DNA from 2 places in the Paenibacillus sp. FSL K6-2524 genome. Region 1 is predicted to be linked to the other one. Evidence: predicted binding sites of a transcription regulator. Region 1 holds the regulator's gene; the other holds the start of a gene.

Region 1 (16,271 bases):
AACCTAAGATCTTCGCTCCCGACCCAATCACTACATTATTGCCAATAGTGGGATGCCTTTTCCCTTTCTCTTTACCGCTTCCCCCCAAGGTCACTCCCTGATAGATAACCACATCATCACCGATTTCGCAAGTTTCACCAATGACGACGCCCATGCCATGATCAATGAACAATCGATTGCCGATTCTGGCACCAGGATGAATCTCTATTCCGGTAAAAAAGCGACTAGCTTGTGAGATAATTCGCGCAATCGTGAACCAATGATGCCGGTAGAAAAAGTGCGCCATCCGGTGGTTCCATATCGCATGGAGTCCAGAATAAGTGAAGATTACCTCGAACCAACCTCTTGCAGCCGGATCGTTATCAAACACAGCCTGTATATCAGACCTCATTCTCTTTAACATAGAACTTCCCCCTGTTCTCCCATGCAATGCCGGCTTGCACTTAACCCTTAACCTTTGATCATTCCAACAAAAATAGCGCCCCTGTAGCTTTCGCTACAGAGACGCCTTACGCGCGGTTCCACTCTGCTTGGATTCTTCTTGTATCACAGCCGCTCATTATAAGCGGTGGCACTCGAAGCCTCCCCCTTGGGTCCTTAACGCGGACATTACGTCAGGATCTACCCACGCTTTACGCGCGCTCAATCCCGCAGCTCCCGGGTGCATTTCCGCCCTCTGTACCTAGATAACTTTCAGCCTGAAACCAAGTAGAAAAGTAAGCAAAGTATAAATTGAAAATATACTTTCTTAAATATCCACTTCAAAGTCCCGGTTATCCTCTCTGGTAAATACAGACACCTGCGTACTTCTCCCGATCTATGCATTTCTTATTTTGATATATTGTGCCAAGAATAGGATTCTTGTGCTTATCTTACCCGAAATTCCATAAAGCTGACAAGAGGGTTAGCTCTGTTGCTTACTAATTTGTAACTTGAGACGTTCAATCGTAAGTTCCTGACCAAGCAGGTAGATCGTCTGGTTCAAATCACGTCCATGCATTTGCCCCGTTAAAGCTACACGAATTGGCATGAACAAGCCTTTGCCTTTGAAACCAGTTTCTTTCTGCACTTCTTTGATCGCTGCTGCAATGTTCTCTGGTGCAAATGGTGAAAGTTCCTCCACCTTGCTCAGAAAAGCGCTTAGCACGGTTGGAACCTGTGGTTCGGACAACACAGCGTTTGCTTCATCATCCAGTTCCAGATGAGTTCGGAAGAATAGGTCAGACAGCTCGACGATATCAGAAGCCGACGTCATCTGCTCTTGATACAAGGCAACCAACTTATTCGCCCAATCTTCTTGTTCTACTGTCAAATCATTAGGCAAGAGAGAGGCTTTCTGCAAGTGTGGAATAGCTAATTTAGCAATCCGCGCAGTATCCGCATTCTTGATGTAATGATTGTTCAGGTGAGCCAGCTTTTGCTTATCAAACAAAGCAGGGCTACGTGATAAACGCCCGGCATCAAAGATTGAAATCAGCTCTTCTTTCGTGAAGAACTCTTCCTCTCCTGTCGGTGACCAGCCAAGTAATGCGATGAAATTAAACATGGCTTCCGGCAAATAACCCAATTCATCATATTGCTCAATAAATTGAATGACTGATCCGTCGCGTTTGCTCAACTTCTTATGATTTTCTCCGACAATCAGTGTCATATGTCCAAAAATCGGTGGCTCCCAGCCAAGCGCATCGTAGATCATCAACTGACGTGGTGTATTGGATACATGGTCTTCACCACGTAGTACATGTGTAATTTTCATCAGATGGTCATCGAGTGCAACTGCAAAGTTGTAAGTCGGAATTCCATCTTTCTTCACGATAACAAAGTCGCCGCTGACGTCTGACTCGAATGAGATCGGTCCCTTCACTAGATCATCAAATGTGAAGGTGCGTCCTTCTGGCACGCGGAAACGGATACTAGCTTGTCTACCTTCTGCTTCGAACGCAGCGCATTGTTCCGATGTCAGATCTCGGTGTTTCCCAGAATAACGCGGCATCTCGCCCCGAGCTATCTGCTCTTCGCGTTCTTGCTCTAATTCTTCTTCCGTACAATAACAACGATAAGCTAGTCCACGGTCGAGCAAATCCTGCCAGTACGTACGATAAAGGTCCAAACGCTCCGTTTGACGGTAAGGGCCATACTCCCCGCCTACGTCAACACTCTCATCCCATTCAATACCAAGCCATTTGAGATAAGTGAACTGGTTCTCTTCCCCACCTTCAACGTTGCGCTTCACATCTGTATCTTCTATTCGGATAATGAATTTGCCTCCGTGATGTCTAGCGAATAAATAGTTGAAGAGCGCTGTTCTTGCGTTGCCGATATGTAAGTGTCCCGTCGGACTCGGCGCGTAACGCACACGAACTTCCGTCATGACAATCCCCCCTAAAAGTTTTGATTCAATCTTACGATGATAGCACATCTGCAACAAGGCAGACAATACACTGAGAGGCAATGCCTTCTCCGCGTCCAGTAAAACCAAGTTGTTCAGTCGTTGTTGCTTTGACGTTGACTTGCTGCGGCTGTGATTCTAGTGCTCCAGCTATAATGTCAACCATCTGCGGGATATAAGGTGCCATCTTAGGACGTTGCGCGATAATCGTGGCATCTAGATTTCCGAGACGATATCCACGTTCTTTTGCCATACCCCATACTTCTTGCAGTAACTTCAAACTGTCTGCATCTTTAAAGTTTGGATCGGTATCAGGAAAATGGCGTCCGATATCTCCCAGACCAAGCGCTCCCAATATTGCATCGGTCACCGCATGCAGCAGTACGTCAGCGTCGGAATGTCCCATTAGTCCCTTCTCGAAAGGAATCGTAACCCCCCCAATAATACAAGGTCTTCCCTCAACCAGTTCATGTACATCAAAGCCTTGTCCTACAGTAATCATTTTATGCCCTCTCCCTTTAATTCTTTTTTCATACGGATAAATTCCGCGTAATCCAAATCTTCCGGTGTTGTAATCTTGATGTTAGCATATCCACCTTCCACTACCATCACTTGAACACCCAAACGCTCAATTAACATGGAATCATCCGTCCCTATAAAGCCCTCTGCCTCAGCAACCTCATGTGCTTGTATTAATTCGGAACGTCGAAAAGCCTGCGGGGTTTGAATCGCCCACAAGCTGCGACGGTCAGGTGTAGCCGTGACCCATCCTTGGCCGTCAACTTGTTTCACCGTATCCTTAACAGGCACTGCCAGAACAGCTGCACCATGTTGAACCGCTGCCTCATAGCATGAGGTTACCTGTTGCTGCGTGACAAAAGGGCGAACGCCGTCATGCACCAGTACCCAGGGTGAATTCATATGAAGCAACCCTTGGTAAACTGAATGCTGACGCTCAGCGCCGCCCGCAATAACTTTTATCTTTTTAGTCATACCGAACTCATGAATCCATGATAAGCAGCGTTCCACATCCTGCGCACCCGTTACTAATATAATCTCAGTAATCAACGGATGGCGGTCGAACACCTCCAGCGTATGGATGACGATCGGCTTGTCCTGCAGCATAAGATACTGTTTGGACTCTTTACTACCCATGCGGGTTCCCCGACCTGCCGCCACCACAATAACTCCTGTTCCCGTGTTCACTTCTGTCACCATGATCCCTGCCTTACACTGCCTGAATTATGCGTGGTTTTGGATTCCCCTCCAAGATGCCATGCATTTGTACCCATCATACCGAATTTACTGGGCTTTTTCCAACAGTTTTGGTTTGGCAAATATCATACGACCCGCTGATGTCTGTAATACACTGGTTACTAACACTTCTGTAACGCTGCCAATAAAGTCTCGACCGCCTTCAACCACGATCATAGTACCATCATCCAAATACGCAACGCCTTGCCCATGTTCCTTACCGTCCTTGATCACCTGCACCATGATCTCTTCACCTGGTAGTACGACCGGTTTAACGGCATTAGCTAGATCGTTAATATTGAGCACCGAAACCCCCTGTAACTCACACACTTTATTGAGATTAAAGTCATTAGTAACAACTTTACCCTGCAATACTTTAGCAAGTTTTACGAGTTTGCTATCCACTTCAGATATATCCTCAAAATCTCCCTCATAGATCATAACTTGAACGTCGAGCTCTTTCTGGATTTTATTCAAAATATCCAAGCCCCGGCGCCCCCTATTTCGCTTGAGCAGATCCGATGAATCCGCGATATGCTGCAGTTCTTCCAGAACGAATTCAGGGATAACGATGGTACCTTCGATAAAGCCAGTTTTGCAAATATCCGCTATCCGCCCATCAATAATTACGCTTGTATCCAAAATTTTATGTTCCTCAAGTTTCCGCTCTTTTCCCTCTGTTCCACTTCCCCATTTTCCTGATTTCCAGAATGAGGACAGTTCTTCTTTCTTCCCCAATGCAACCGTTAGTCCTATGTAGCCGAGCAGCGCCGAAACAGCAAACTGCGCAAAGCTCTCTAAAGATCCAAGCAAGGACAAAATAGGGTAAGTCATTAAAGAAAGAAGTAGTCCCGCAGTCAGTCCAGCTGATCCGGCTGCCATTTCGCTCATTGGAATTACGGTCAATGCCTCAATCCACCGTCTTATCCGGGCGGAAAAGACCCCCGCACCTATTGAGAACAAGAATAAGAACAGAAAAGCTCCGGTTACCGCCAATATGAAGTGACTCGATATGGGGTTCATTCCGTCAAACCAAGTTTGGAGGAATTGTGGAAAGAATCCTATCATCCCGCCTACCGTATATCCAAACCAAGCTCCACATAAACCGACCACGCTAAAAAAACCTTTTTTGATCATGTCTCTCTTCACCTCCTGATAAAGTATGTTCTTTAATAAGTATGGTCCAATTTTTGGAAACGTAATCGGTCGAATTGTAACTTTTTTCTAGGTAAAATAATGGACGTAGGAATGAGTAGTCCCCCACTACGTGGGATTTCCTGTTGATAAGAGGGGAAACTGTGGCATATAATGTATTCAATTCTTAATTATCGAGGTGGATGGAAAAATGAACACACCAAGTCTTCAATCTTTCCAAGAACAAGTCTCTGAACTGTTGCTCCGTCACCGTAGTTTGTTGGATGTGTTATCTAAATCAGGGCAGACGAATGCTTCTGTCGTCCGTTCAGTCACCAAAGCAGTTACTGAATGCGGCTGTATTGAACTACATGCTACGAAACAAGACTTTGAGCCTGGTATAGATCTACAACAAGCCAAAGATACGATTCGTAAGCATGTTCAAGGCGAACTGTGTGAGAACTGCCGTGATGCTATTACCAATGAACTGGGACGAAACCTTTTTTATATGTCAGCACTTTGCAATTTGTTAGAAATTAATATGAATGAAGTCGTTGAACGGGAGTTCAAGAAGTGCTCAACGTTGGGATTGTTTAATTTGTCATAGTTGTGGGGATCCGGTATCCCATCCCACCCAAACCCTCCCTTATCGTAAGGGAGGGCCCCAAGGGCTGCCCGCCCTCTGGACTCCCGCTTAAGGAACGTGGGAGTGTTAGAGGCGCTCCTGCATCGCTGTCCCCGTTGGGGATACGCTCGGGGTGGTACGTGGCACGCTTTTCCCCCTTCGGGTTCGTCTCACTTTGGGCACACCCGTATTACCAGGGTAAACATGCTGCAGACACTACTACTTTAGAAGCACACGAGTGACTTGGGTGAAATGAGTCGCTTGTCGCCCTAACGGGCACGCTTTACTTTTAGAGCTTACGCCCAGCCTGAGAGTGATGTGCACTACTATGTGCGTGGAATCGCTGTCCCCTTTGGGGATCCGCTATGGGCAATGCTGTCCCTACGGGATACGCGGTTGAAATAATTAATAACATTAAACATTGAAAAATAATAAAGATTGAAAACCATTAAAGAATAAACCTAAAAAAGGCATTGATCATTCCGCTTCGCGGTGATCAATGCCTTTTTGTACGTTGAGTGATATTAACGTTTAGGGCGGTAAACTTCTTCGGAGTCGTCCTCATGACGCTTTTTCCGACGGAGTAGTTTGTCGACGTTTTGTTTCAATCCATATAACGCGTAAATAACAAGCGGAATAAAGATCATTTTAGAAAGTTGCTCAGGAAAGAGTACGGCAAGAACAACTGCTAAGACAACGACAAATGGTGCAACGGCAACTGCTTTTTTCGGCAGACCGACTTTCTTGAAATTAGGATACTTCACGGAGCTAACCATGAGATAGGATAATAGCAACATCGCAATGATAAAGTAAGGCGCTGTAATATCTTTATGAAATAATGAAAGTGTTGCTAAAACACCACCAGCAGCAGGAATAGGTAAGCCGATAAAGTAACCAGGAATTCCTTTTTGCACATTGAACCGTGCCAATCGTAATGCTCCGCACATCGGAAATACAGCTGTAACTGTCCAAGCTAATCCAAGCGGAATGCTGTGGAAAGAAATAGTATACATAAGAAGGGCTGGTGCAATACCGAATGATATAATATCCGATAATGAATCGAGTTCTTTACCAAATTCACTTTGACAATTTAACGCTCGTGCAACGCGCCCGTCTAGGCCGTCCAGCAGCATTGCGACAATTACCATGATGGCGGCTAGGCTAAACCTACCATCGAACGCCAACATAATGGCTAACATTCCGAGAAACAGGTTACCTAAAGTAAACAAGTTCGGAATTGATTTTGTAATCATCTCTTCACCTCGAGTGCGTATTTCAAGAATATAACTATCACTTGATTGTAGGAGATTTAAATTTGCCTGTCAATGAACACCTGTTCTTGTAAGCGGTTTAATCCATCTTTAATTACCCGTGCCCGTACCTCTCCAATACCATCAACTTCATCCAATTGTTCGATTGTAGCCCTAAGTACGCCAGGTAACTGTTGAAAACGCTCAACCAAATTATGAATAATGACATTGGGCAACCGCGGAATTTTGTTCAGTACACGGTACCCACGAGGCGAGATTAAATCTTCCGATGTGGCCATCGACGCAGGGTATCCAAGCAGACGTACGATATGATTCATATCGAGTAGCTCATCATCACTGGAACGTTTGAGGTTATGAATGATTTCACGGATCGCTTCATCACTTTCCTCTTTGGCATAGTCTTTATATAGCAACCACGCCTCTTCCTCCATATTGCTAACAAGTTCCTCCATCTGCATGCTGATCAGGCGTCCTTCTGTGCCCAATTCATTGATAAACCGTTTGATCTCCATTTTGATACGAATTACCATTTCAACCCGCTGAATAACATTTACTACTTCAGGTATGGTGACTAGTTCCTCAAATTCCGAAGCTGCCAAATTAGTTAAGGCTTGGTTGAGCACAGAGCGATACTTCTCAAGCGTTTGAATCGCTTGATTGGCTTTCGTTAGGATCACACCAATCTCCTTCAGTGCGTACCTTAGCCCTCCCTGATACAAAGTAATAATGTTACGGCGCTGAGAGATGGAAACGACGAGCTTACCGGTTTGCTTAGCAACCCGTTCTGCTGTACGATGACGAATCCCGGTCTCTGAGGATGAAATTGAGGAATCGGGAATAAGCTGAGTATTCGCGTAGAGAATACGTTTCAAATCCTCGCTTATTATGATGCCCCCATCCATTTTGGCCAACTCATACAGATAATTGGGTGTGAAGTCACAGTTAATGGAGAAGCCACCTTCAACTACTTCCATCACTTCAGGACTATAGCCCACTACAATTAATCCTCCGGTTTTGGCCCGAAGCACATTCTCCAATCCGTCGCGAAAGGCGGTGCCTGGCGCAACGAGTCTTAACAGATCATTCATCTTCTCTAACTGAATTGTTTCTTTCATTAATTATTGCCCCCTAATCTAACGCAACCGCTAGCGCCTCTGCAACTGAATTTATACCTACTAATTGAATTCCCTCCGGTCCCTTCCACCCTTTCAGGCTTTTCTCCGGTAGAATTACTCTTTTGAATCCTAGTTTAGCGGCTTCTTTCACCCGCTGCTCAGCCCGGGAGACCGCCCTGACCTCACCGGTTAATCCCACTTCTCCGAAAATAACATCATATGGCTTGGTTGGTATATCCCGAAAGCTTGATGCAATACTTACCGCAATGGCCAAATCAACAGCCGGTTCATCCAACTTCACCCCACCAGCTAAATTCACATAGGCATCTTGGTTCTGTAAATACATCCCCATCCGCTTCTCTAAAACAGCTATGATCAAATTCAGTCTATTGTTATCAACACCCGTTGCCATCCTACGCGGGGAAGGAAAGTTTGTTGAAGCAATTAAAGCCTGCAGCTCCACTAAAATCGGGCGCGTTCCCTCCATACTAGCCACTACGGTGGAACCTGCTACACCAAGCGGTCGCTCAGACAAGAACAATTCGGATGGATTAGACACTTCAACCAGCCCAGACTCATTCATTTCAAATATGCCGATCTCATTGGTTGAGCCAAATCGATTCTTTACAGCCCTCAGCAATCGATATGAATGATGTCGTTCTCCTTCAAAATAAAGGACACAATCGACCATATGCTCCAACAATCGAGGACCAGCAATAGCTCCCTCTTTAGTAACGTGTCCAACCAGTACCGTAGCAATCCCTTGCCCCTTAGCAATTCGCATAAACCGGGCCGTACATTCGCGAATCTGGGATACACTTCCGGGTGCACTCGTTACTTCTGGCAAATACACCGTCTGAATGGAATCAATAACTAAGAAGTCTGGCTTTACACTCTCGATGGCCTCTTCAATTCCATCCATACTACTCTCACAAAGCACATAAAGTTCTGGAGAAAGGGCCCCTAATCTCTCCGCACGTAGTTTAGTTTGTCGCATGGACTCTTCTCCAGATATATAGAGTACTTTAAGTCCAATATGGGCCATTTCGTGCGAAGTCTGCAGTAAGAGTGTAGATTTCCCAATGCCGGGATCTCCCCCCACCAATACTAAGGATCCGGGAACGACTCCTCCACCTAATACACGATTGAGTTCTTCAATACCAGTTTTGATTCGTGGTTCTTTGTCGCTCTCTATATTTATGATCGAAAGGGGTTTTTCTTTCGTGTGAAATATGCCTGTGGAGACTCCTTGTGTCTTTACTACTTTTTCTGTTTCTTCAACCATGGAATTCCATGCGCTACAACCTGGGCACTTCCCGTACCACTTCGGTGATTCATAGCCACAATCGGTACAAAGAAACTTTGTCTTTACTTTAACCATTTTGCTCTCCTTATCACTCTGCAAAATTTGTCAAACTTTGCAGGTACAACCACAAAAGGTGACATTTAAAGTTTACCATTGTTTCAGATTTATCGTAAAGTTTTTTCCAACCCTATATTAACTTAAAAACAGAGCATTATGTAATACAAAAGGATAGCATCCCCGAGGCATTACCTTAGGGAAGCCATCCTTATTTTAATCGGCTTTATAGCTCAATTTTTTAAGCGTTTTTGGAAAATGTTCCTGTTTTCTCAACGGTCAATCCGCCATTCTCCTCGTCGATCGTTAACAACTCACCTTTTTTCACATTACCCGTCAGCAATTCTTCAGACAAACGGTCTTCAATATGCTTCTGAATCGCACGACGTAGTGGACGCGCACCATATGCAGGATCGAAACCTTCCTTGGCCAAAAATGCTTTGGCTTTGTCCGTTAAGACAAAATCAACTTCATGCTCCTGCAGACGTTTGCGAAGCTCTTCAGACATCAGATTAACGATCTGGCTGATATGATCCTCACCGAGTGAATGGAAGACGATCGTTTCATCAAGCCGGTTGAGGAATTCCGGACGGAAGCTCTTCTTAAGCTCTTCCATCACTTTACCCTTCATGCTATCGTAATCACCCTTGGCATCAACCACCGCAGTGAATCCCAATCTTGTATTGCGCTTGATTGCTTCAGCTCCTACGTTAGATGTCAGGACGATCAACGTATTACGGAAATCGACTACACGGCCTTTGGAGTCCGTTAAGCGACCGTCTTCTAGTACCTGCAACAAGATGTTAAATACTTCTGGATGAGCCTTCTCAATCTCATCAAGCAGTACAACAGAATACGGTTTGCGGCGTACTTTCTCGGTTAATTGTCCGCCTTCTTCATAACCAACATATCCTGGAGGGGCACCCACAAGACGAGATGTAGAATGTTTCTCCATATACTCCGACATATCGATACGAATGACTGCATTCTCGTCACCAAACATAGCCTCAGCCAACGCCCGTGCAAGTTCAGTCTTACCCACCCCTGTTGGTCCCAGGAAAATGAAGGAGCCAATTGGACGCTTCGGATCTTTAAGTCCTGCACGTGCCCGGCGAATCGCTCGGCTAACTGCTTTAACAGCTTCCTCTTGACCAATAACGCGCTCATGGAGAATTTGTTCCATGTTAAGCAAACGATCCGTTTCTTCTGCCTTCAGTTTCCTAACTGGGATCCCAGTCCAACTCGCCACAATTTGTGCGATATCATCAGGCGTCACTTCAGAATCTGTACGTCCTTGTTTCTCTTTCCATTGATTCTTCGTAACATCAAGCTCTTCACGAATTTTCTGTTCCGTATCGCGTAATGCTGCCGCCTTCTCAAACTCTTGGCTTTGCACTGCGGAATCTTTTTCCTTGCGGATATCATCAAGACGGCTTTCTAATTGCTTCAAGTTAGGCGGTACAGTATAAGAGTTTAGTCTTACTTTGGAACCAGCCTCATCAATCAAATCAATTGCTTTATCCGGTAAGAAACGGTCTGGAATGTAACGGTCGGACAACTTAACTGCCTGTTCAATCGCTTCATCCGTGATCTTAACGCGGTGATGGGCTTCATATCGGTCACGAAGACCATGCAGAATTTGAATCGCTTCTTCAACTGATGGCTGATCTACAGTAATCGGTTGGAAGCGGCGTTCTAAGGCTGCATCCTTCTCAATATATTTGCGGTATTCATCTAGTGTCGTTGCCCCAATGCACTGAAGCTCCCCACGAGCAAGCGCTGGCTTCAAGATGTTAGATGCGTCAATGGCGCCTTCAGCTCCACCTGCTCCAATTAAGGTGTGTAATTCATCGATAAACAATATGATGTTCCCCGCTTGGCGGATTTCATCCATTATTTTCTTTAATCTATCTTCAAACTCACCGCGGTATTTCGTACCCGCGACAACAGATCCCATATCGAGTGTCATTACTCTTTTGTCACGAAGTGTCTCAGGGATTTCATTATTAATGATCATCTGAGCTAAGCCTTCAGCAATCGCCGTTTTACCGACGCCTGGTTCACCAATTAGGACTGGATTATTCTTCGTCCGGCGGCTAAGAACCTGGATAACACGTTCAATTTCTTTGCTTCTTCCGATAACAGGATCTAAGTTTCCTTCTTTGGCAGTTACCGTCAAATCACGGGCCAAACTGTCAAGTGTAGGTGTATTTATATTAGCTGGCGCTCCATGATGGCTTGATACGGCTTCACTGCTACCGAGCAACTGCAACACTTGTTGGCGTGCCTTATTTAGGCTAATCCCCAAATTGTTCAGTACACGTGCAGCTACGCCTTCTCCTTCACGGATCAATCCAAGCAGGATATGCTCTGTACCGACATAGGTATGACCGAGTTTCCGCGCTTCATCCATTGAAAGTTCAATAACTTTTTTGGCACGTGGTGTATAAGCGATATTGGTAGGTTGCTCTTGACCGCGTCCAATTAAGGTTTCGACTTCATCCTGTATTTTCTCAAGACCCAGTCCAAGACCGATCAATGCCTTAGCTGCAATACCTTCCCCTTCACGAATCAATCCGAGTAAAATATGTTCTGTACCAATATTATTATGTCCTAACCTTACGGCTTCTTCCTGGGCTAATGCCAACACCTTCTGGGCACGTTCTGTAAATCTTCCAAACATCATCTTCTCCTACACCTCCATGATTGTTCTATTGCTTGCGGTAAGGAACCCTAGCTGAAGCTAGTTTTCTTTACCGTTATTTACATTTACTTTGTCACGGATTAGCTTAGCGCGGTACATATCCCGCTCTCCTGGTGACATATTCTCGCTAAATATTTTCTGCAAAAAACCGGGCTGTGTCATCACATTCAGTTCATTTAGCACTTGAGGCGACAACGTATCAATTAGTCCCAAATCCACCCCTAACCGAACATCAGATAAGCGCTGCGCGGCTTCTTTTGACTCCATAATGGCCGCATGAGATAAAATCCCGTACGAACGCATCACTCGGTCAACCATACGTAGGTGTGATTCGGTTAGCAATGTTTCCCTTGCCGTCTTCTCATGGTCAATGATCTGTAGAACAACGCTGTATAAATTCTCAATAATTTCATCTTCGCTTTGTCCCAGTGTAATCTGATTTGAGATTTGAAACAAGTTCCCCATTGCTTCGCTTCCTTCGCCATAGATCCCCCGAACTGTAAGTCCTACTTGGGAAACTGCAGAAAGAATTCGATTAATTTGACCCGTCAACACAAGTGCAGGTAAATGCATCATCACGGATGCTCTTAGTCCAGTACCTACATTTGTTGGACAACTGGTTAGAAATCCCCGGTTATCGTCAAATGCATAATCTACATGATCTTCAAAAATGTCGTCCACCGAGGTTGCTCGCTCCCATGCTTCCTGTACCTGAAAGCCGGGATATAGACATTGAATTCGTAAATGGTCTTCCTCGTTCACCATTATGCTTAAACTTTCGTTTTCGCTAATGAAAACAGCTCCACTTTTGGACTCATTGGCCAAGCTCGGACTGATCAAATGCTTCTCAACCAGCACTTTTTTATCCAGATCCTCCAAATCGTCAAGAAGGATAGGATATATTTTACCAAAATCCTCTATTCGTTCATCATCAAGCACATCCTGCAGCTTTCTTAGAACATCCTCGGATTGCTCACTGGTGGCCAGCATCGGAAATGGAGCATGTAGCAGATTACGTGCAATCCGAACCCGGCTGCTAATGACGATATCAGAATCCTTGCCTCCACTGCTCATCCATTCGCTCAGTGGTTGTTCTGTAAACCGGAGATTTGGCATAGCACATTCCTCCTACTCTGCAGAAATATTCTTCTCAAGCTCGCGAATCTCATCTCGTAACCCAGCAGCTTCTTCGAACTCTTCCTGAAGAATACGTTCCTGCAGTTGCTGCCGAAGCTCATCGAGCTTACGCTTCACTTGGATGTGACTTCCTGCGCGTTTGGGTACTTTTCCTACGTGAACTGTATTTCCATGAACTCGCTTAAACAGAGGGTCCAATCGATCGTTGAAGTATTTATAACAAGAACTGCAACCAAAACGTCCTATTTTGCTAAATTGCGAGTAAGTTATTCCACATTCTTCGCAACGTAGATTCTCCGGGGCTTTAATCGTTGGATTCTGACTGTGACTTCCAGGGTTGAAATCCAGAAAACCAGACAATAAGTTATGAATGGAGAATCCCCCTGTTGTTCCTGGGATAATCTCTCCCTTTTCTCTGGCACAGGACTCACAGATACGAAATTCTGTCTTTTCCCCGTTCACAATTTTGGTAAAGTGCAGTGTCGCGGGACGTTTACCGCATTCTTGACATTGCATCGAGTATCCCTCCTCCATTAGATGGACTCCTCAGCCTAACAAAGAGATGAGCATAGCTTTCATGATTCGTGCCCGGATCTGGTCCCGGTAAGGAAGTTGTACCATCAGCACTTCCCTAGATATGGCAGCACGCATAAGAGCAGCCTCTCGACTACTAAGGAACCTCGCCTCCACAAGCTGATAGATCAGTCCCTCTGCAGCTGTCTGACCCATTTCGTCACCAATTGTATGATGTAAGTGTGTATGCAAGGTGGTTGGTCCAGGAAATTCAATCCGCCTAATACGAACATAACCGCCACCACCCCTTTTACTCTCCACAAGGTAGCCCTTTTCCAGCGTAAAACGTGTACTAATGACGTAATTGATTTGGGATGGTACACAGGAGAATTGGTCGGCCAGATCGTTACGCTGAATTTCTATGGCTCCCTCAGGACTTTCATGCAGAATACCCTTGAGATATTTTTCTATAATATCGGAGATATTACGCATCACTCATCCTCCATTGCTCAAACATCAAGCCAATATTTTAAAATAACCCACTTCGAACCTTATAAAACACTTACTTATAAACTGTATAGCATGTTGTGAAATAGCGACTGTTGACTTTGACTTTCTTTGACCTTGTTTTCATTATAACATAATTTATTGGTTTGCCAAGAGGGCGTCTTTCTACATTCAGTGTGAACCTGTTAGGTTGAAAATATTCTTCTGGTTAAACACGCACATATAACAGAAAAAGCCCATCCTAAGGATGGACTCAACACTTTAATATAATGGTCGGGACGACACGATTTGAACATGCGACCCCCTGGTCCCAAACCAGGTGCTCTACCAAGCTGAGCTACGTCCCGACAACTGCTAAGATGATGCATCTTACGCCTTACTAGACCTTCAAAGAGCTTTAAATGATCTAGATGTGAGGCAAAAAAAATACCACATCAAGTGGTATTTCGCTTGGCGGCGTCCTACTCTCCCAGGACCCTGCGGTCCAAGTACCATCGGCGCTGGAGGGCTTAACGGTCGTGTTCGGGATGGGTACGTGTGGAACCCCTCCGCCATCGCCACCAAACGTGATTTTTTGAAGCTTCGCTTCTCGAAATCGCTGCGAGAAAATATCAATCATCAGAAAGACATGCTCGCTCAAGGTTTAATCCTTGAAAACCGGATACGAAACGAAATTGTGTGTAAGTGTGTGTACACCCGTATGTGTGCGAAGATAAATCTTCGTAACATGTAGGATAAGCCCTCGACCGATTAGTACTTGTCAGCTCCATACATTACTGTACTTCCACCTCAAGCCTATCAACCTCGTCGTCTTCAAGGGGTCTTACTAATTGGGAAATCTCATCTTGAGGGGGGCTTCACGCTTAGATGCTTTCAGCGCTTATCCCTTCCGCACGTAGCTACCCAGCTATGCTCCTGGCGGAACAACTGGTACACCAGCGGTGCGTCCATCCCGGTCCTCTCGTACTAAGGACAGCTCCTCTCAAATTTCCTACGCCCACGACAGATAGGGACCGAACTGTCTCACGACGTTCTGAACCCAGCTCGCGTACCGCTTTAATGGGCGAACAGCCCAACCCTTGGGACCTACTTCAGCCCCAGGATGCGATGAGCCGACATCGAGGTGCCAAACCTCCCCGTCGATGTGGACTCTTGGGGGAGATAAGCCTGTTATCCCCAGGGTAGCTTTTATCCGTTGAGCGATGGCCCTTCCATGCGGTACCACCGGATCACTAAGCCCGACTTTCGTCCCTGCTCGACTTGTCAGTCTCGCAGTCAAGCTCCCTTTTGCCTTTGCACTCTTCGAATGATTTCCAACCATTCTGAGGGAACCTTTGGGCGCCTCCGTTACACTTTAGGAGGCGACCGCCCCAGTCAAACTGCCCACCTGACACTGTCCCCGAACCGGGTCACGGTCCTAGGTTAGAACTCCGATACGATCAGGGTGGTATCCCAACATTGCCTCCATAGAAGCTGGCGCTCCTACTTCTTAGGCTCCCACCTATCCTGTACAAATCGTATCAAAGTCCAATATCAAGCTGCAGTAAAGCTCCATGGGGTCTTTCCGTCTTGTCGCGGGTAACCTGCATCTTCACAGGTATTAAAATTTCACCGGATCTCTCGTTGAGACAGCGCCCAAGTCGTTACGCCATTCGTGCGGGTCAGAATTTACCTGACAAGGAATTTCGCTACCTTAGGACCGTTATAGTTACGGCCGCCGTTTACTGGGGCTTCGGTTCATAGCTTCGCATTGCTGCTAACCACTCCCCTTAACCTTCCAGCACCGGGCAGGCGTCAGCCCGTATACTTCGCCTTACGGCTTCGCACAGACCTGTGTTTTTGCTAAACAGTCGCTTGGGCCTTTTCACTGCGGCCCCCTCGTGCTATTCACACTACCGGGGCACCCCTTCTCCCGAAGTTACGGGGTCATTTTGCCGAGTTCCTTAACGAGAGTTCTTCCGCGCGCCTTAGAATTCTCTTCTCGCCTACCTGTGTCGGTTTGCGGTACGGGCACCTTCTCCTGGTTAGAGGCTTTTCTTGGCAGTCTGAGATCATGACCTTCGCTACTATAAATTTTCGCTCCCCATCACAGCCCAGCCTTATAGTGTGCGGATTTGCCTACACACAAGCCTCACTGCTTAGACGGACACATCCATCAGTCCGCGTCACTACCCTACTGCGTCACCCCATTACTCATAACGGATTACGGTGGTACAGGAATTTCTACCTGTTGTCCTTCGACTACGCCTTTCGGCCTCGCCT
Region 2 (16,271 bases), 5.2 Mb from region 1:
GTATTATACAGAAAATGTGGGTTGATCTGGGATTGTAGGGCTAATAGTTCCATTACCTGCAATCTATACTTTTTCTCCAAAAGTTGTGTTCGGATATACCGATGCTCGATAAAATGGGTGATCATATTTTGGATAATATAAGTATATTCATCCCTTACCTTTACGGGTGGCTTTGGTAGGACATGGGTGTCATCAGCTGACTTGATGAGCGTCCGAATCATCTTTAGCTGTTTATAATTTCGTCGTACTAAATAATAAGTGAGGAAAAATCCACACACTACGGATATACCTACAAATACAAGCGTAAGGTAAAGGATACGAGAAGGTGTCTTATACAACTCGGAATGAGGAATGACAGAGACATATTTCCATTTATAACGTTCGGATTCAACCTTGGTGATATTGACTTTCCCCTGTGATGTAGTCATATCAAACGATCCTGAAGGGTGATCAGCGATCCACTGAATATCTTTATCCTCAAAGAGCTCTTTATGTTGGTTGGAGAAGATGATGTTGTCTTCTTCATCCAACACAAACAAATGCTGACCTTGATAAGTTGTAATATCGTCTAAAATATTCTCGATGTATTTTGGCCGAATATTAAGAATAATTGCTGTTTTTTGCGGGACCAGTACATTATAGAAAGTAACGATAGGTGTAGGAGTTGTCTCAAACTCATAAAAGCGGATATCCCTTCGGGATGTCCATTTTTTTGCGGAATCAGTATAGTTCATAAACTGGTCATACCATGCCGTATCGTAAAAATGATCCAAAGTTACCAGTCCGTCGACGGAAGATAAAAATCGGTTATGCGGGTTGTCGACATAGAGATAAAATGATTGAATATAGGGTTTTGAGCTTGTAAAGGCATTCAAAAAGCTGGAAATGATCCTGTTCGAGGTCGAACTCTCATAGGTATAATATGGACTTTTAAGTATAATAGACAGCTCGTTAAATATATCCGCATTATCATAAAGGGCTAGATACAGGGTATCTAGTTCATTTAAAATCATTTCAAGTTGTGTTTGAGATTGGAGTAGCAGGAAACTGCTGTTTTGGTTAATATCAGCTTTGATGTCATGCTGTGTCGTAATGGTAGAGAGAGAACCAAGTATAATGATTGGAATAAGTAGTGGAATAAGAAAGGTGGCTAATTGTTTGATAAAGTACTTCTCTCTCATGGAGCGACTTGTCCATTTCTATATTCGCTAGGTGTCTTCCCATAATAGCCCTTGAATGTGCGTGTGAAATTTTTGGCATTGCTATAACCGATCATTTCACTAATTTCATAGGTTTTATAGCTGACATTTTGAAGCAGGTGGACTGCCATCTCCATCTTGACTTTTAGAAGGTAATCTGAGAAGTTCTGTCCCGTTTTTTGTTTGAAAAAGAAACTAAGGTAGTTGGCATTCATATGAACCTGTTTGGCTACTTCTTCAAGTGAAGCTTCGCTGTAATTTTCATTTACATAAGTCTTAATTTTATTGATAATGAGACTTTCATCCCCTTTAAGCCTATCTATCTCCAGCTTTGGAGGTCCCTCGTTAACCGTATTCTCAGTCTCGATATCTTCTTTAACCTTGATAAACACATCCATAAGAACGTGGTATTTGGCGGGCTTAAGCACATAGTTAGTAACTTTGTAATGAAGTGCTTTCTGAGCATATTCAAAATCACGGTAACCGCTAAGAAATACGATTTTGATATTCCGCTTGCTTTTGTATAGATTCTCTGCAAGTTCAATACCTGACATGACAGGCATCTTTATATCTGTAAGAACAACATCGACGCGTTCATCTCCAGCGATAAATTGGAGAGCTTCTTGTCCATTACTAACTTGACCGATAATATCAAACCCGACTTCATCCCAAGGGAAATAACTGGAGAGGGCTTCTCTCGTTTCAACTTCATCATCAACAATTAACAGGTTGTACATGATTTCACCTCTGATGTAATGTAAAGGCTTACAATGTTGAGTATACCAGATTGAATTAATACTATAGTAAGCTATTTCGCAGATAACTTGAACAACTGTAATAATGATTCATTTCACAACAATAGGATACCTTTTCTTGAATAAGCGTGTTTTTTGATACCTTTTTCTAAGATTAGCTCCCTTAAAAACGGTGGAATTGGGGCTTATAATTAAAAGCGCTTACATTAAATGTAGTCAAAGGAGAATGAACGATGAAAAGAAGAAAAATAGGGGCATTATTCTTTGTGACTGTATTGATTCTTACACTTTTTAGTGCCTGCTCCACGGGAAATAAAGAAGCTACTGGAAAAAATAACACGACCGGTGGAACAGTTAGTTCAGATGAGAAAATAACCTTGCGATTTAGTTGGTGGGGTGGAGAGGATCGTCATGCTGCCACCATAGCTGCTATTGAAGCTTATAAGCAGATTGCGCCAAACGTAACGATTGAAGCGGAGTATCAGGGCTTTGATGGCTACGAACAGAAAATTAAGACTCAATTGGCGGGTGGTACCTCAGCAGATATAATGCAGCTTGATCTGCCTTGGCTGCAGGAATTAACAAGTAAAGGAGATTTCTTTCTTGATCTAGGCAACAGTTCGGAATTCGACGCTGCAGGCTTTGATCAGGATTTCCTGAATAATTTCGGTGTGTACAATGACCAGCTTGTTGCAGTACCTACTGGGGTAAATTCTTATTGCATGATTATAAATAAAACCCTTGCAGATAAATTGGGAATTCAAACCGACGTAGAGTGGGATTGGGATTCTATTTATGAGGCAGGAAAGAAGTTACATGAGGAAGATAGCTCTAAATATCTTTTGCTCGCGGACCACGCAGCTTTACGCCAGGATATCGTAACCATGTTGAAGCAACGCACAGGTGCACAATGGGTTAATGAAGATTATACAGTTGGATTTAGCAAGGAAGATGCCGTAGCAAGCTTTGAGTGGCTTCATAAAGCCATGGAAGCAGGGGTTTACCAGCCTATTGGTGAAAGTGATCTCTTCTTCGGTAAGATCGATCAAAATCCGAAGTGGATCAATCAGGAAATTCCAATGGCACCATCGATGAGTAGTACGTTGCTCTCACTTAAGAACGTTTTACCTGATGGTGTTGAGATAGTTACGAGTCTTCCCGTCATTGCTAAGGATGCCAAGGACACGGGGGTGCTGGTAAGACCTTCACAACTTTTTGCAATCAGCAATAAAAGCAAGCATCAGGAAGAGGCCTCCAAGTTCTTAAGTTGGTTCATGAATGATAAAGAGGCTGCCGCTATTCTGGGTGATGTTCGGTCCGTTCCACCGGTTAAATCTTCACAAGAGGCGGCTGTAGCAGCTGGGAAAATTGATGCTGCGATTACGAACGCGGTAGAGCTTGGTCTCAGTCATGCAGGAATCGTGGATAATAGTGTAGCCAACAATTCTGAAGTACAAAAGGTACTGGAAGACATCATTCAGAAGGTAAGCTATGGGAAATCGACACCTGAGGAAGCTGCGGATGAGCTTATAGCCAGCTTAACTTCCAAGCTTAAAGAAATTAAAGACAGAAAATAAAAATAGATTCTTGTGATAGGAAGGGAGAGAGTCCGCTATGTCTGTATCTCATTCGTTAGTAGGCAAGACGCAGAAAAGCATGAAGAAAAAAATAAAAGCTAAGAAAAACTATCAGTACATCGGACTGCTATACATTGCACCATGGATTATAGGTTTGCTAATCTTTCAGTTCTATCCGTTTCTGTCATCACTGTATTACTCATTTACGGATTATAACATGGTGAGCTCGGCAAAATTTATAGGTTGGGATAATTATAAGAGAATTTTCACGGCTGATCCTGACTTCTACCAGTCGCTAAAGGTGACGGGAATTTATGTTCTTCTCGCGGTTCCGGTAAAGCTTGCCTTTGCCCTGTTCATAGCTGTACTGCTCAGTGCGAAACTGAAGGGAATCAATTTCTTCAGAACGGTCTATTATCTTCCCTCCATTCTTGGAGGAAGTGTAGCTATTTCTGTATTATGGCGCTTCCTCTTTATGAAGGAAGGGGTTATCAATAATATGCTGGGCTATCTTAACATAGGGCCTGTTGATTGGCTTGGTAGCCCAGATGTGGCTCTGTATACGTTAGGCCTACTGACGGTGTGGCAATTTGGTTCATCTATGGTGTTGTTCTTAGCGGGAATTCAACAGATTCCTAATGATTTGTACGAAGCTGGTTCCATTGACGGAGCATCTAAATTTCGTATGTTCTTTAAGATCACGGTGCCGTTACTTACACCTATTGTATTGTTTAATCTGGTCATGCAGATGGTCAATGCTTTTCAAGAGTTTACCGGGGCGTTCGTCATTACAAATGGTGGGCCAATGAAATCAACCTATTTATACGCTTTGAAGCTATATGAAGAAGCCTTTACGTTCTTCAAAATGGGTTACGCCTCTGCCTTGTCATGGATTCTGTTCCTCATCATCATGGTGGTAACCGCCATCATCTTCAAAACATCCAATAGCTGGGTATACTATGAGGACGGGAGATAATAAATCATGAGAGAATCAAACAGCAAGACTGACTCACTACTTAGATATGCTTTTCTGATTATTCTCGGCCTTGTGATGGTCTACCCGCTCATCTGGTTGTTTACTTCATCGTTTAAGACTAATGCAGATATTTTCGGGTCGAGTAAGTTACTTCCAAGCACCTATGTATGGGATTCTTATGTTCTTGGTTGGCAAGGGACAGGACAGTATGGCTTTCAGGACTTTTTTATTAATACATTGAAATTGGTCATACCTACTGTTGTATTTACAATTATTTCGAGCGTTATAGTGGCATACGGCTTTGCGAGATTTAATTTTCCATTTAAAACGATGTTGTTCTCTATCATGATCGCTACATTAATGTTACCCAACGCATCGATCATGATCCCGCGGTATATTTTATTTAACAAAATGAACTGGCTGGATACGTATTTACCGTTTATTATACCAGCAGCATTTGCAACTGGCGCCTTCTTCGTTTATATGATGATTCAGTTTATTCGGGGACTGCCTGTAGACTTGGATGAAGCTGCAACCATCGATGGCTGTAATTCATTTTCAGTGTTGACTCGGGTGTTGCTCCCCTTGTGTAAACCAGCCCTCTTCTCCGTGGGAATATTTCAGTTCATGTGGACCTGGAACGACTTTTTTAACTCTATTATTTACATCAGTAGCGTTAAGAAGTTTACCGTATCACTGGGGCTGCGGCTATCGCTTGATGCATCGTCAGCAGTATCATGGAACCAGGTGCTTGCGATGTCTGTAGTCAGCGTACTACCTTGCATATTGTTGTTCTTCTTTGCACAGAAGTACTTCGTTGAGGGTATTTCTACTACAGGACTAAAGGGGTAACAATGTTTGAATCTTGAACAACACCAGACTATCATATAGAAATAAACAAGCCCGGGGTAACCAACCCGGGCTTGTTGTTATGGATGGGGCAATTTCTTGTCTTGATTCCGCTATTCCGTAATTTCGACAGGAATCAGTTTGAACTGTGTTACATCAACGAGTCCGCGATTGGATATACGAATCTCTGGAATGACCGGAAGAGCAACCAGCGAGAAGGTCATAAACGGTGCATTCAAAGGACAACCAAGTGTTTTCCAAGCCGCTTCGAGTTCACTAACCTGCTGAACGACGGTTTCTAGCGGTTGATCAGACATGAGACCTGCGATAGCCATAGGTACCGCTGCTAGAACTTCGCCATCAAGGACGACGATCATACCGCCACCTTGCTTCGCCAATTCATTGGCTGCAACGGCCATATCATCAGGATTTGTACCCATCACGAGCAAGTTGTGACTATCGTGGGCTACGGTGGAGGCAACGGCTCCCCGCTTAAGCTTGAAGCCTCTAACGAAAGCTAGCGAGATGTCTCCTGTTCCTTGATGGCGTTCGATGCAGGCTAGTTGAATCACATCACCCTCAAGGTCGGGTTGAATGATTCCATTGGACACTTGTAACTTAGCGGTTGTTTTGGCTGTGCGAGCACTGTTCTCGATAACATCAATAACTTGGACAGTAGTCTCGTCAAGGCTACTAACGCTTGTGAGCAGAAAGTCTTGCGATTCTAACGGCCGTGCCAAATGGACAGAACTTTTTGCTTTAGCGGGGTAGTCATAGACTGGAAATTCGACTTTGAGTTCTCCGCTATCATATACAACAGTACCATCTGCGATGACGGTTGATGGCTCCATACGGTGAAGATCGTCGATCAACAAGATATCAGCGCATTTACCAGGGGCTATGCCGCCAATATCGCCGTCTAACTTGAAATAACGCGCGGTATTGATACTTCCCATTTGAATAGCAGTTACAGGGTCAACGCCTTCCTCGATTGTTCGGCGCACAACATGATTGAGATGACCTTTCTCTACCAGCGTTTGAGGGTAGGTATCATCTGTAACAAGCAGGATATTATCAGTGCGTACATGATCCTCGGTCACGACTTTAATTACCTCTTTGACGTCCCTCCAAGCTGATCCCTCGCGTACCATGAGGTGCATTCCTAAGCGGAGTTTGAGTAGGCCTTGTTCTTTGGTTACTGTTTCGTGGCAAGAACTTGCACCAGAGGCGATATAAGCTTGTAGCATGGGCTCATCTTCAGCTGGGAAGTGTCCGGTTACGGTTTTGCCTGCACGCAGGGTAGCTTCGATTTCTCCAGCCATCTTGGGATCACCAAAGACTACCCCGGGGAAGTTCATCACTTCGCCAAGACCTTCAACGCCATCCCATGTCATTCCTTCGGCGATATCGGATACTTCTAGCGTGGCGCCTGCATCTTCCAAGTCGTCCGTTGCGGGAACACAGGAAGGGAATGTTGTGTATACCTTAAGTGGCAGACCCTGTCCTTCTTCGTGCATCCATTTGACACCCTCTGTTCCGAATACGTTAGCGATTTCATGGGGGTCCATGAATATCCCCGTTGTACCTTTGGCTAACGCTGCTTTGGCGAATTCGGTCACGGTTAGCATCGTACTCTCAACATGCATATGTCCGTCTAATAGACCTGGGCTAATGAAGCGTCCAGAAGCGTCAATGACGGTAGTGTTATCACCTATAGTGTGAGAAGCATCTCCGACATAAGCAATTCTTCCTTGTGCTATCGCTACGTCCATTTGGCTCAGTAGCTCACCTGTATAAACATTGACTAACGTTCCGTTCTTGATAACGAGATCAGCTTTGCTTTTCCCTGTAGCTACATCAGATAATGTTCGGCTGACGTCATATAATGGTTTTCTTTTCTTTCCATTCATAGTATGAGGGCTCCTTATGGATAAGCTGAACTGATATTTTGTTTAGTCCATCTTATGTAGAAATGTATTTTAATATTATAATATAACGCTAAAAACCCTATGATTCAACAAAAGGCTGTCTCTCAAACAGAGTAATGACCCTGTTTGGGAGACAGCCTTAGATTATGTTTCTTATGCGCCTTGTGGCGGAGTGATCTTCTCGATAACTTTGTCTACGAGTCCGTATTCCGTCGCTTCAGCAGCACTCATGAAGTAGTCGCGATCTGTATCCTTCTCGATACGTTCCAACGGCTGTCCTGTACGCTCAGCTAAGATATGATTCAACTTGTCGCGCATCTTGAGGATGCGACGTGCACGAATTTCGATATCCGACGCTTGACCTTCGGCTCCACCTAGTGGCTGGTGAATCATAATTTCACTATTTGGTAGCGCATAACGTTTACCTGGTGCCCCTGCATTCAATAAGAAAGCTCCCATGGAAGCGGCGAGTCCCACGCAGATCGTGGATACATCGGACTTAATGAACTGCATCGTATCAAAGATAGCCATCCCGGATGTGATAGATCCACCTGGACTGTTGATGTAGAGACTAATATCTTTGCCCGGATCTTCTGCATCCAGAAATAACATCTGAGCGATAATGGAGTTAGCGACGACGTCATTGACCTGGGAGCCGAGGAATATGATTCGGTCTTTAAGCAGTCTAGAATAAATGTCGTAGGCGCGCTCCCCGCGATTACTTTGTTCGACGACCATTGGAATATAACTCACCGATTAAAACCTCCTTAAATTTGGATGAAGCATCGCAGGCCCGGTTACAATACGGAATATCTCCTGTAGCACTCTCCATCAAGTATTGAATTAGTCACATCAATCTCATATTAGACGGAATCGATTGATATTATCCTCATAATAAACAAATTAAAACAGAAAGTCAAAGATAGTCAAACTACTTGTAAAAAAAATCCCCTCAGCGGGGTTGTTTTATTAAATATAATGGCGCGCCCGCGAGGAATCGGACCTCGATCTCAGGCTTCGGAGGCCTGCGTCATATCCATTGGACCACGGGCGCACATTTAGAGTAGCAAAAATGATTATATGATATTGAATTGAAAATTGCAAGCAAGATCTATCAAAACTGCCAGAGTAGACTAGGAGCAGAGTGATGGTTCATTTGTTGAATTTATGTTTATATGATGGGGGACGCAAGAAAGTGTAGAATTAAACCAGCAAGACGTGAAAATTTTTAACCTTTAATTTTGTGACGAATAGAGGCAAGAAGTGCCTTAATTATAGTAATAAAATAGAAAAAGTGATGTGTTATGGGAAAAGTTCAGCGCGAGAAGAGGCCTTCGCAGAGGGCTGAATTTCACGCTTTTATGGTGCCGGCTTTATTCACGCGTATAAGAGGAAAGAAGTTTGGAGATTATACGGACGTCAGACTTGCAAGAGAGAGAAAAATTGGTTAGAATGTTAGTGGGACTTAAAAAGTTAACCCGGGACGTTTTGAGACCAAGGAGAAACGAGAGAAGACGAAGCTTGCAGGAGTTGAAGGCATGCGTAACATTTTGGAAATGCAACAGCAGCTTCTTCCTGATCTCATGGAAATTCTCAAGAAAAGGTACACCATACTTCACCAGATCATGTTATCCGACGTAATTGGCCGTAGAACCTTGGCAACCTCACTGAACATGACGGAACGTGTGTTGCGTGCTGAAACGGATCTCCTGAAGGCTCAGGGCCTGATTGAAATTGAGAATATAGGCATGAGAATCAGCGATTCGGGCAGGATACTGCTGGAGAATCTGGAGCCAGTAGTGAAGGACATCTTTGGTCTGGCCAATTTGGAAGAGAAGATCCGTAAGGTCTATGGACTGAGGAAAGTAGTGGTTATTCCCGGTGACTGTGAGACTTCTCCGCTCACGAAACGGGAGCTTGGACGTGCTGGTGCTAAAGCACTTTTGCGTGTGATGCAAGATGGTGACGTGGTTGCGGTCACTGGTGGATCTACAATGGCAGAAGTCGCAGAGCAACTAACCCCACCCGCTAATGTAGTGCTGAAGCAAAGCTGGTTCGTGCCAGCAAGAGGCGGACTCGGCGAAAGTCTAGAGATTCAGGCCAACACGATTGCTTCTGGAATGGCTAAGAGACTTGGCGCAGGTTATAGTCTGTTGCATGTACCTGATTTATTAGGTAAAGAAGCTTATCAGTCGCTGGTACACGACCCCAATATCCACGATATTGTGGCTATGATTCGTAAAGCACGGATTGTGGTACATGGCGTGGGAGACGCTATGGAAATGGCGCGACGCCGTAAGATGGAACCTCCGATGGTCACAGAGTTGCAGAAGGAAGGCGCTTTGGCGGAATCATTCGGTTATTATTTTAACGAAGAAGGCGTCGTTGTTCACAAAATGCTGACTTTGGGACTTCGCTTGGAAGACATCATGAAGACTGACATCGTCATTGGAATCGCAGGTGGCAAGAGTAAAGCGAAAGCCATACATGCGGTGCTGAAGTTCGGGAATGAGAGTATTCTTGTTACGGATGAGGCGGCGGCGTTGGAAATCGTATGTGAACTGGAGAAGAAAGACAGACAGCAAGAGCACAGAATCATTTAAATAATGTAATGAGTTTGATAACTACCGTTTACTCACGGCGGCCTATTCGGTCTGTCTTGAATAATAAAAAAAACGAACATTGGGAGGAACTATTCAATGAGTATTAAAGTTGGTATTAACGGTTTCGGACGTATTGGTCGACTAGCTTTCCGTCGTATTCAAAACGTGGAAGGTATTGAAGTAGTAGCTATTAATGACCTGACAGACGCTAAAATGTTGGCTCATTTGTTGAAATATGATACAACTCAAGGCACATTCCAAGGCGATGTTGAAGTTCATGACGGCTTCTTCAAAGTAAACGGTAAGGATGTAAAAGTTCTAGCTAACCGCAATCCTGAAGAATTGCCATGGGGCGAGCTTGGTGTAGATATCGTTCTTGAGTGCACAGGTTTCTTCACAACTAAAGAAGCTGCTGAGAAACACATCAAAGCAGGCGCTAAAAAAGTTGTTATCTCCGCACCAGCTACAGGCGACATGAAGACTGTTGTTTACAACGTCAACCATGACATCCTTGATGGTACTGAAACAGTTATCTCCGGTGCTTCTTGCACAACTAACTGCCTAGCTCCAATGGCAAAAGTTCTTCAAGATCAATTCGGAATCGTTGAAGGTTTGATGACAACAATTCACGCTTACACTGGCGACCAAAATACATTGGATGCTCCACACGCTAAAGGTGACTTCAGACGTGCTCGTGCAGCAGCTGAGAACATCATTCCTAACACTACTGGTGCTGCAAAAGCAATCGGTCTTGTTATCCCTGAGTTGAAAGGCAAACTTGACGGTGCAGCTCAACGTGTTCCTGTAGCTACAGGTTCTTTGACTGAGTTGGTTACTGTTCTTGAGAAGAATGTAACTGTTGATGAAATCAATGCAGCTATGAAAGCCGCTTCTGATTCCGAAACATTTGGATACACTGAAGATGAAATCGTATCTTCAGACATTAAAGGAATCACTTTTGGTTCCCTGTTTGATGCAACTCAAACTAAAGTATTGACTGTTGGCGACAAACAATTGGTTAAAACAGTTGCTTGGTATGACAATGAAATGTCCTACACAGCTCAATTGATTCGTACTTTGGAATTGTTTGCAAAAATCGCTAAGTAATATTTCTCAAACCAAACATGATCATCAAAGAGGAGCGACCTTCCCAAAGGACTCCTCTTTGGTTCATGATTGAAACGATGTACAAATAGCTTCTAATAGCTTTAAATCGACATTCACACACACAAATATTCAATATATAGAGATAAAGTTTCGCTTAGGAGAACATAAATAGCACTTTAGGAGGAACGTGGGGATGAACAAGAAAAGTGTACGTGATGTAGAAGTAACCGGAAAACGCGTATTTGTCCGCGTTGATTTCAATGTACCGATGCAAGATGGAGCAATCACGGATGATACCCGTATTCGCGAAACACTTCCAACGATCAAGTATTTGATCGAAAATGGCGCAAAGGTTATTCTAGCGAGCCACATGGGACGTCCAAAAGGCGCAGTTGTTGAATCAATGCGTTTGACACCAGCAGCAGAACGTTTATCCGAATTGCTCGGTAAACCTGTAGCTAAAGCTGACGAAGCAATCGGCGAAGAAGCAAAAGCGAAAGTAGCAGCTTTGAACAACGGCGATGTGCTCGTGCTTGAAAACGTACGTTTCTATCCTGGTGAAGAGAAAAATGATCCAGAACTAGCTAAACAATTCGCAGAACTAGCTGACTTGTTCGTGAACGATGCCTTTGGCGCCGCTCACCGTGCGCATGCTTCGACTGAAGGTATTGCTCATCACTTGCCAGCAGTATCCGGTCTCCTTATGGAGAAAGAATTGTCTGTTCTTGGCAAAGCTTTGTCTACCCCTGAACGTCCTTTCACTGCTATCATTGGTGGTTCAAAGGTTAAGGACAAGATCGATGTTATCGACAACTTGCTTAACATTGCTGACAATGTGTTGATTGGTGGAGGTCTTGCTTACACGTTCTACAAAGCTCAAGGACTTGAAATCGGTCAATCATTGCTTGATGATACCAAGCTTGATGCAGCTCTTGGATTCATCGAAAAGGCAAAAAAATTGGGTAAGAACTTTGTTCTTCCTGTTGACGTTGTTATTGCCGATGATTTCAGCGCGCAAGCTAATCACAGAGAAGTTGATGTAGATAGCATTCCTGCAGATTGGGAAGGCGTAGACATCGGACCTAAAACTCGTGCTATGTATGCAGAAATTATTAAGAATTCGAAATTGGTTGTTTGGAATGGACCAATGGGCGTATTCGAAATTGATATTTTCGCAAATGGTACTCTTGAAGTAGCTAAAGCTTGTGCTACAACAGAAGGTTATACGATTATCGGCGGCGGCGATTCAGCAGCAGCAGCAGAGAAATTCAACTTGGCTGATCAAATGGATCACATTTCCACAGGCGGAGGAGCTTCTCTGGAATTCATGGAAGGTAAGGCACTTCCAGGCGTAGAGGCTTTGAACGACAAGTAAGAATATTATTGTGAACCTAGAAGGAGTGTACCGCATGAGAACACCTATTATTGCAGGAAACTGGAAGATGTTCAAAACCGTTTCCGAAGCTAAAGCTTTCTTCGAAGCAGTGAAGGGAGCTGCGGAAGTTGACGGCGTTGAGGCAGTCATTTGCGCACCATTCACTAACCTTCCAGCTTTGGTTGAAGCAGCAAAAGGAACGTCGATCAAAATTGGCGCTCAAAACCTGCACTTCGAAGATGAAGGTGCATTCACCGGAGAAATTAGCGGGGGGATGCTGAAAGAACTAGGCGTGGACTATGTTATCATTGGTCATTCCGAGCGTCGTGCTTACTTTGGCGAAACGGATGAGATTGTAAACAAAAAAGTTCATGCTGCATTCAAACACGGTTTGACTCCGATCCCATGCGTGGGTGAGAAGCTCGAAGAACGTGAAGCAGGTCAAACGAAGGATGTCGTGAAAGTACAAACAGAAGCGGCTCTTCAAGGTTTGTCAGCTGAACAAGCAGCTCAAGTAGTTATTGCTTACGAACCTATCTGGGCAATTGGTACAGGTAAATCTTCTACTTCGCAAGATGCGAATGAAGTTATTGCTTATATCCGTAGTCTCGTTAAAGATTTGTATGGCAATGATGTGGCTGAGAAAGTTCGCATTCAATACGGCGGTAGTGTTAAACCTGAGAATGTGAAAGAGTATATGGGACAAAGCGACATCGACGGTGCGCTTGTTGGTGGAGCTAGTCTACAACCTGTTTCCTATACGCAGTTGGTTGAGGGGGCAAAGTAAGATGGCAACTCCGAAACCTGTAGCATTGATCATTATGGACGGATTTGGACTTCGGAATACAGTGGAAGGTAATGCAGTAGCACAGGCCAACAAGCCGAACTATGACCGTTACTTGAAGCAGTATCCGAACACTACTTTGACCGCTTGCGGCGAAGCAGTAGGTCTTCCAGAAGGTCAAATGGGTAACTCCGAAGTTGGGCACTTGAACATTGGCGCTGGCCGGATCGTATATCAGGATCTCACTCGGATCTCCAAATCGATTCGCGATGGGGAGTTCTACGAGAACAAAACTCTCGTTGAAGCCGTTCGTAGTGCGAAGAACCGCGGCAAGAAGCTTCATTTGTATGGATTGCTGTCTGATGGCGGCGTTCACAGTCATATTGAGCACTTGTTCGCAATGCTTGATCTGGCGAAGAAGGAAGGATTGAACGATGTATATATCCATGCCTTCCTGGATGGCCGCGACGTGGCTCCAGATAGTGCAAAGGGATTCATCGAACGACTTATTGCCAAGATTGAAGAAGTAGGCGTAGGCCAAATTGCCACGGTACAAGGTCGTTACTATGCTATGGACCGTGACAAACGTTGGGAGCGCGTCGAGAAATCGTACCGCGCGATGGTATACGGCGAAGGCCCTAGATATACTGATCCAATTGTGGCTGTTACAGAATCGTACGAGAAATCGATATTTGACGAATTCGTAATGCCAACTGTTATCGTTGATGGACACGACCAACCGATTGCATTAGTTGAGTCTGGTGATTCGGTAGTATTCCTTAACTTCCGTCCTGACCGTGCTATTCAATTGTCGAACGTGTTCACTAATAAAGACTTCCATGGCTTTGATCGTGGACCTAAATTCCCACAAAACTTACATTTCGTCTGCTTGACTCTATTCGCAGAGACAGTTGATGGTTATGTAGCTTACGAGCCTAAGAACCTGGATAACACATTTGGTGAAGTCCTTGTACAAAATGGCAAAAAGCAGCTTCGGATTGCAGAGACCGAGAAATATCCACACGTTACCTTCTTCTTCAGTGGTGGACGTGATGTCGAGCTTCCGGGTGAGACGCGGATATTGATTAATTCACCAAAGGTTGCTACGTATGACCTGCAACCTGAGATGAGTGCTTATGAAGTGGCTGCAGCTTGCGTGAAGGAGATTGAAGCAGATAACCATGATGCTATCATTCTTAACTTTGCGAACCCGGACATGGTAGGTCATTCCGGTATGCTTGAGCCAACAATGAAAGCAGTTGAAGTAACCGATGAATGTGTTGGTATGGTTGTAGACGCTGTAACTGCTAAGGGCGGAGTTGTTATCATTATCGCTGATCACGGTAATGCTGACATGGTATTCGATGAGAATGGCCGTCCATTTACTGCACATACGACTAACCCAGTTCCATTTATCTTGACGGACGAGAACGTTGTGCTTCGCGAAAGCGGAATTCTTGCCGACGTGGCTCCAACACTTCTTGATTTGATGGGATTACCAAAACCCGCTGAAATGACTGGTGTATCTATGATTGCCAGCCGTAAAGCGTAATATTTAACACTTTTCACTCAAACAAACTTAGCTAAGTTAACTCACAAAATAATGACCATAAAAGGAGACTATACAAATGACAATTATTTCTGACGTATATGCTCGCGAAGTCCTTGACTCTCGCGGTAACCCAACTGTAGAAGTTGAAGTATATCTGGAGTCCGGCGCAATCGGACGCGCAATCGTTCCTTCCGGTGCATCTACCGGTGCCCATGAAGCGGTTGAACTTCGTGATGGCGATAAAGCCCGTTACCTTGGAAAAGGCGTACTTAAAGCTGTTGAGAACGTAAATGAGCTAATCGCTCCTGAAGTTATTGGTATGGACGCACTTGACCAAGTGGGCATCGATAAATTGATGATCGCTTTGGACGGTACACATAACAAAGGTAAATTGGGTGCGAACGCAATCCTTGCTGTGTCCATGGCAGTAGCTCGCGCAGCTGCAGACGCTTTGGATCTTCCGTTGTATGTATACCTTGGCGGATTCAACGCTAAAGTTCTTCCAGTACCAATGATGAACATCATCAACGGTGGTGAGCATGCTGACAACAATATCGACGTTCAAGAGTTCATGGTTCTTCCTGTAGGAGCTCCAAGCTTCAAAGAAGCTCTTCGTATTGGAGCAGAAATCTTCCACAACTTGAAATCCGTACTCAGTTCTAAAGGTTTGAACACAGCTGTAGGTGACGAAGGTGGTTTCGCGCCGAACCTTGGTTCGAATGAAGAAGCAATCACTACAATCATCGAGGCTATCGAAAAAGCTGGTTACAAACCAGGTGTTGACGTATTCTTGGGTATGGACGTTGCTTCCACTGAGTTCTACAAAGACGGTAAATACACACTTGCTGGCGAAGGTAAATCTTACACTTCCGCTGAGTATGTTGACCTTCTTGCTTCATGGGTTGAAAAATACCCAATCATTACAATCGAAGACGGTATGTCCGAAGACGACTGGGATGGTTGGAAATTGCTTACTGAAAAATTGGGCGACAAAGTCCAATTGGTTGGTGACGACTTGTTCGTTACAAACACTGAGCGTCTTGCAACAGGTATCGAAAAAGGTATCGGTAACTCCATCTTGGTTAAGGTTAACCAAATTGGTACATTGACTGAAACTTTCGATGCTATCGAAATGGCTAAACGCGCTGGTTACACAGCAGTTATCTCTCACCGTTCAGGTGAATCCGAAGATAGCACTATCGCTGACATTGCAGTTGCGACTAACGCTGGTCAAATCAAAACGGGTGCTCCTTCCCGTACAGACCGTGTTGCTAAATACAACCAATTGCTTCGCATCGAAGACCAATTGGGAGAACTTGCTCAATACAACGGCTTGAAATCTTTCTACAACTTGAAACGTTCTTAATTAGAACGGTTTAATCAGAACCCGGTCGCTTAGGTGACCGGGTTTTTTCTTATACATATGACGTTTTTTTGGGTGAAAATGGATTTTTGGTGACGATAAAGAAGAGGTAATTACGCGAAATATCCTTCAAATTATAGGAAGCATGTTGTTATTCCTTGGTAGGCATGGTACAATAATAGTGCTGTTTTTGAATAGTTTAA

What was found. The regulator CtsR, encoded in region 1, represses protease genes until heat stress. The targets are predictions, from matches to a motif close to ATGGTCAATAAAGGTCAAACA.
Region 2: the regulator CtsR is predicted to act here: its motif matches at 8,197-8,217, upstream of clpP (ATP-dependent Clp endopeptidase proteolytic subunit ClpP).

Annotation. Positions count from the first base shown of each region.
Region 1 covers NZ_JBBOSP010000001.1:5,484,553-5,500,823, forward strand. Annotated here, with positions in the region: gene cysE (serine O-acetyltransferase) at 1-403, opposite strand, end outside; gene gltX (glutamate--tRNA ligase) at 905-2,371, opposite strand; gene ispF (2-C-methyl-D-erythritol 2,4-cyclodiphosphate synthase) at 2,403-2,891, opposite strand; gene ispD (2-C-methyl-D-erythritol 4-phosphate cytidylyltransferase) at 2,888-3,595, opposite strand; gene NST85_RS25680 (PIN/TRAM domain-containing protein) at 3,692-4,780, opposite strand; gene NST85_RS25685 (DUF1573 domain-containing protein) at 4,989-5,384, shown strand; gene pssA (CDP-diacylglycerol--serine O-phosphatidyltransferase) at 5,927-6,655, opposite strand; gene disA (DNA integrity scanning diadenylate cyclase DisA) at 6,712-7,788, opposite strand; gene radA (DNA repair protein RadA) at 7,802-9,169, opposite strand; gene clpC (ATP-dependent protease ATP-binding subunit ClpC) at 9,390-11,834, opposite strand; gene NST85_RS25710 (protein arginine kinase) at 11,892-12,968, opposite strand; gene NST85_RS25715 (UvrB/UvrC motif-containing protein) at 12,981-13,505, opposite strand; gene NST85_RS25720 (CtsR family transcriptional regulator) at 13,536-13,994, opposite strand; tRNA gene NST85_RS25725 (tRNA-Pro) at 14,280-14,356, opposite strand; rRNA gene rrf (5S ribosomal RNA) at 14,458-14,574, opposite strand; rRNA gene NST85_RS25735 (23S ribosomal RNA) at 14,740-16,271, opposite strand, start outside.
Region 2 covers NZ_JBBOSP010000001.1:249,081-265,351, forward strand. Annotated here, with positions in the region: gene NST85_RS01145 (sensor histidine kinase) at 1-1,181, opposite strand, end outside; gene NST85_RS01150 (response regulator transcription factor) at 1,178-1,936, opposite strand; gene NST85_RS01155 (ABC transporter substrate-binding protein) at 2,188-3,531, shown strand; gene NST85_RS01160 (carbohydrate ABC transporter permease) at 3,569-4,507, shown strand; gene NST85_RS01165 (carbohydrate ABC transporter permease) at 4,514-5,359, shown strand; gene ade (adenine deaminase) at 5,470-7,266, opposite strand; gene clpP (ATP-dependent Clp endopeptidase proteolytic subunit ClpP) at 7,438-8,037, opposite strand; tRNA gene NST85_RS01180 (tRNA-Arg) at 8,264-8,338, opposite strand; gene NST85_RS01185 (sugar-binding transcriptional regulator) at 8,823-9,887, shown strand; gene gap (type I glyceraldehyde-3-phosphate dehydrogenase) at 9,984-10,994, shown strand; gene NST85_RS01195 (phosphoglycerate kinase) at 11,188-12,369, shown strand; gene tpiA (triose-phosphate isomerase) at 12,404-13,156, shown strand; gene gpmI (2,3-bisphosphoglycerate-independent phosphoglycerate mutase) at 13,158-14,705, shown strand; gene eno (phosphopyruvate hydratase) at 14,782-16,071, shown strand.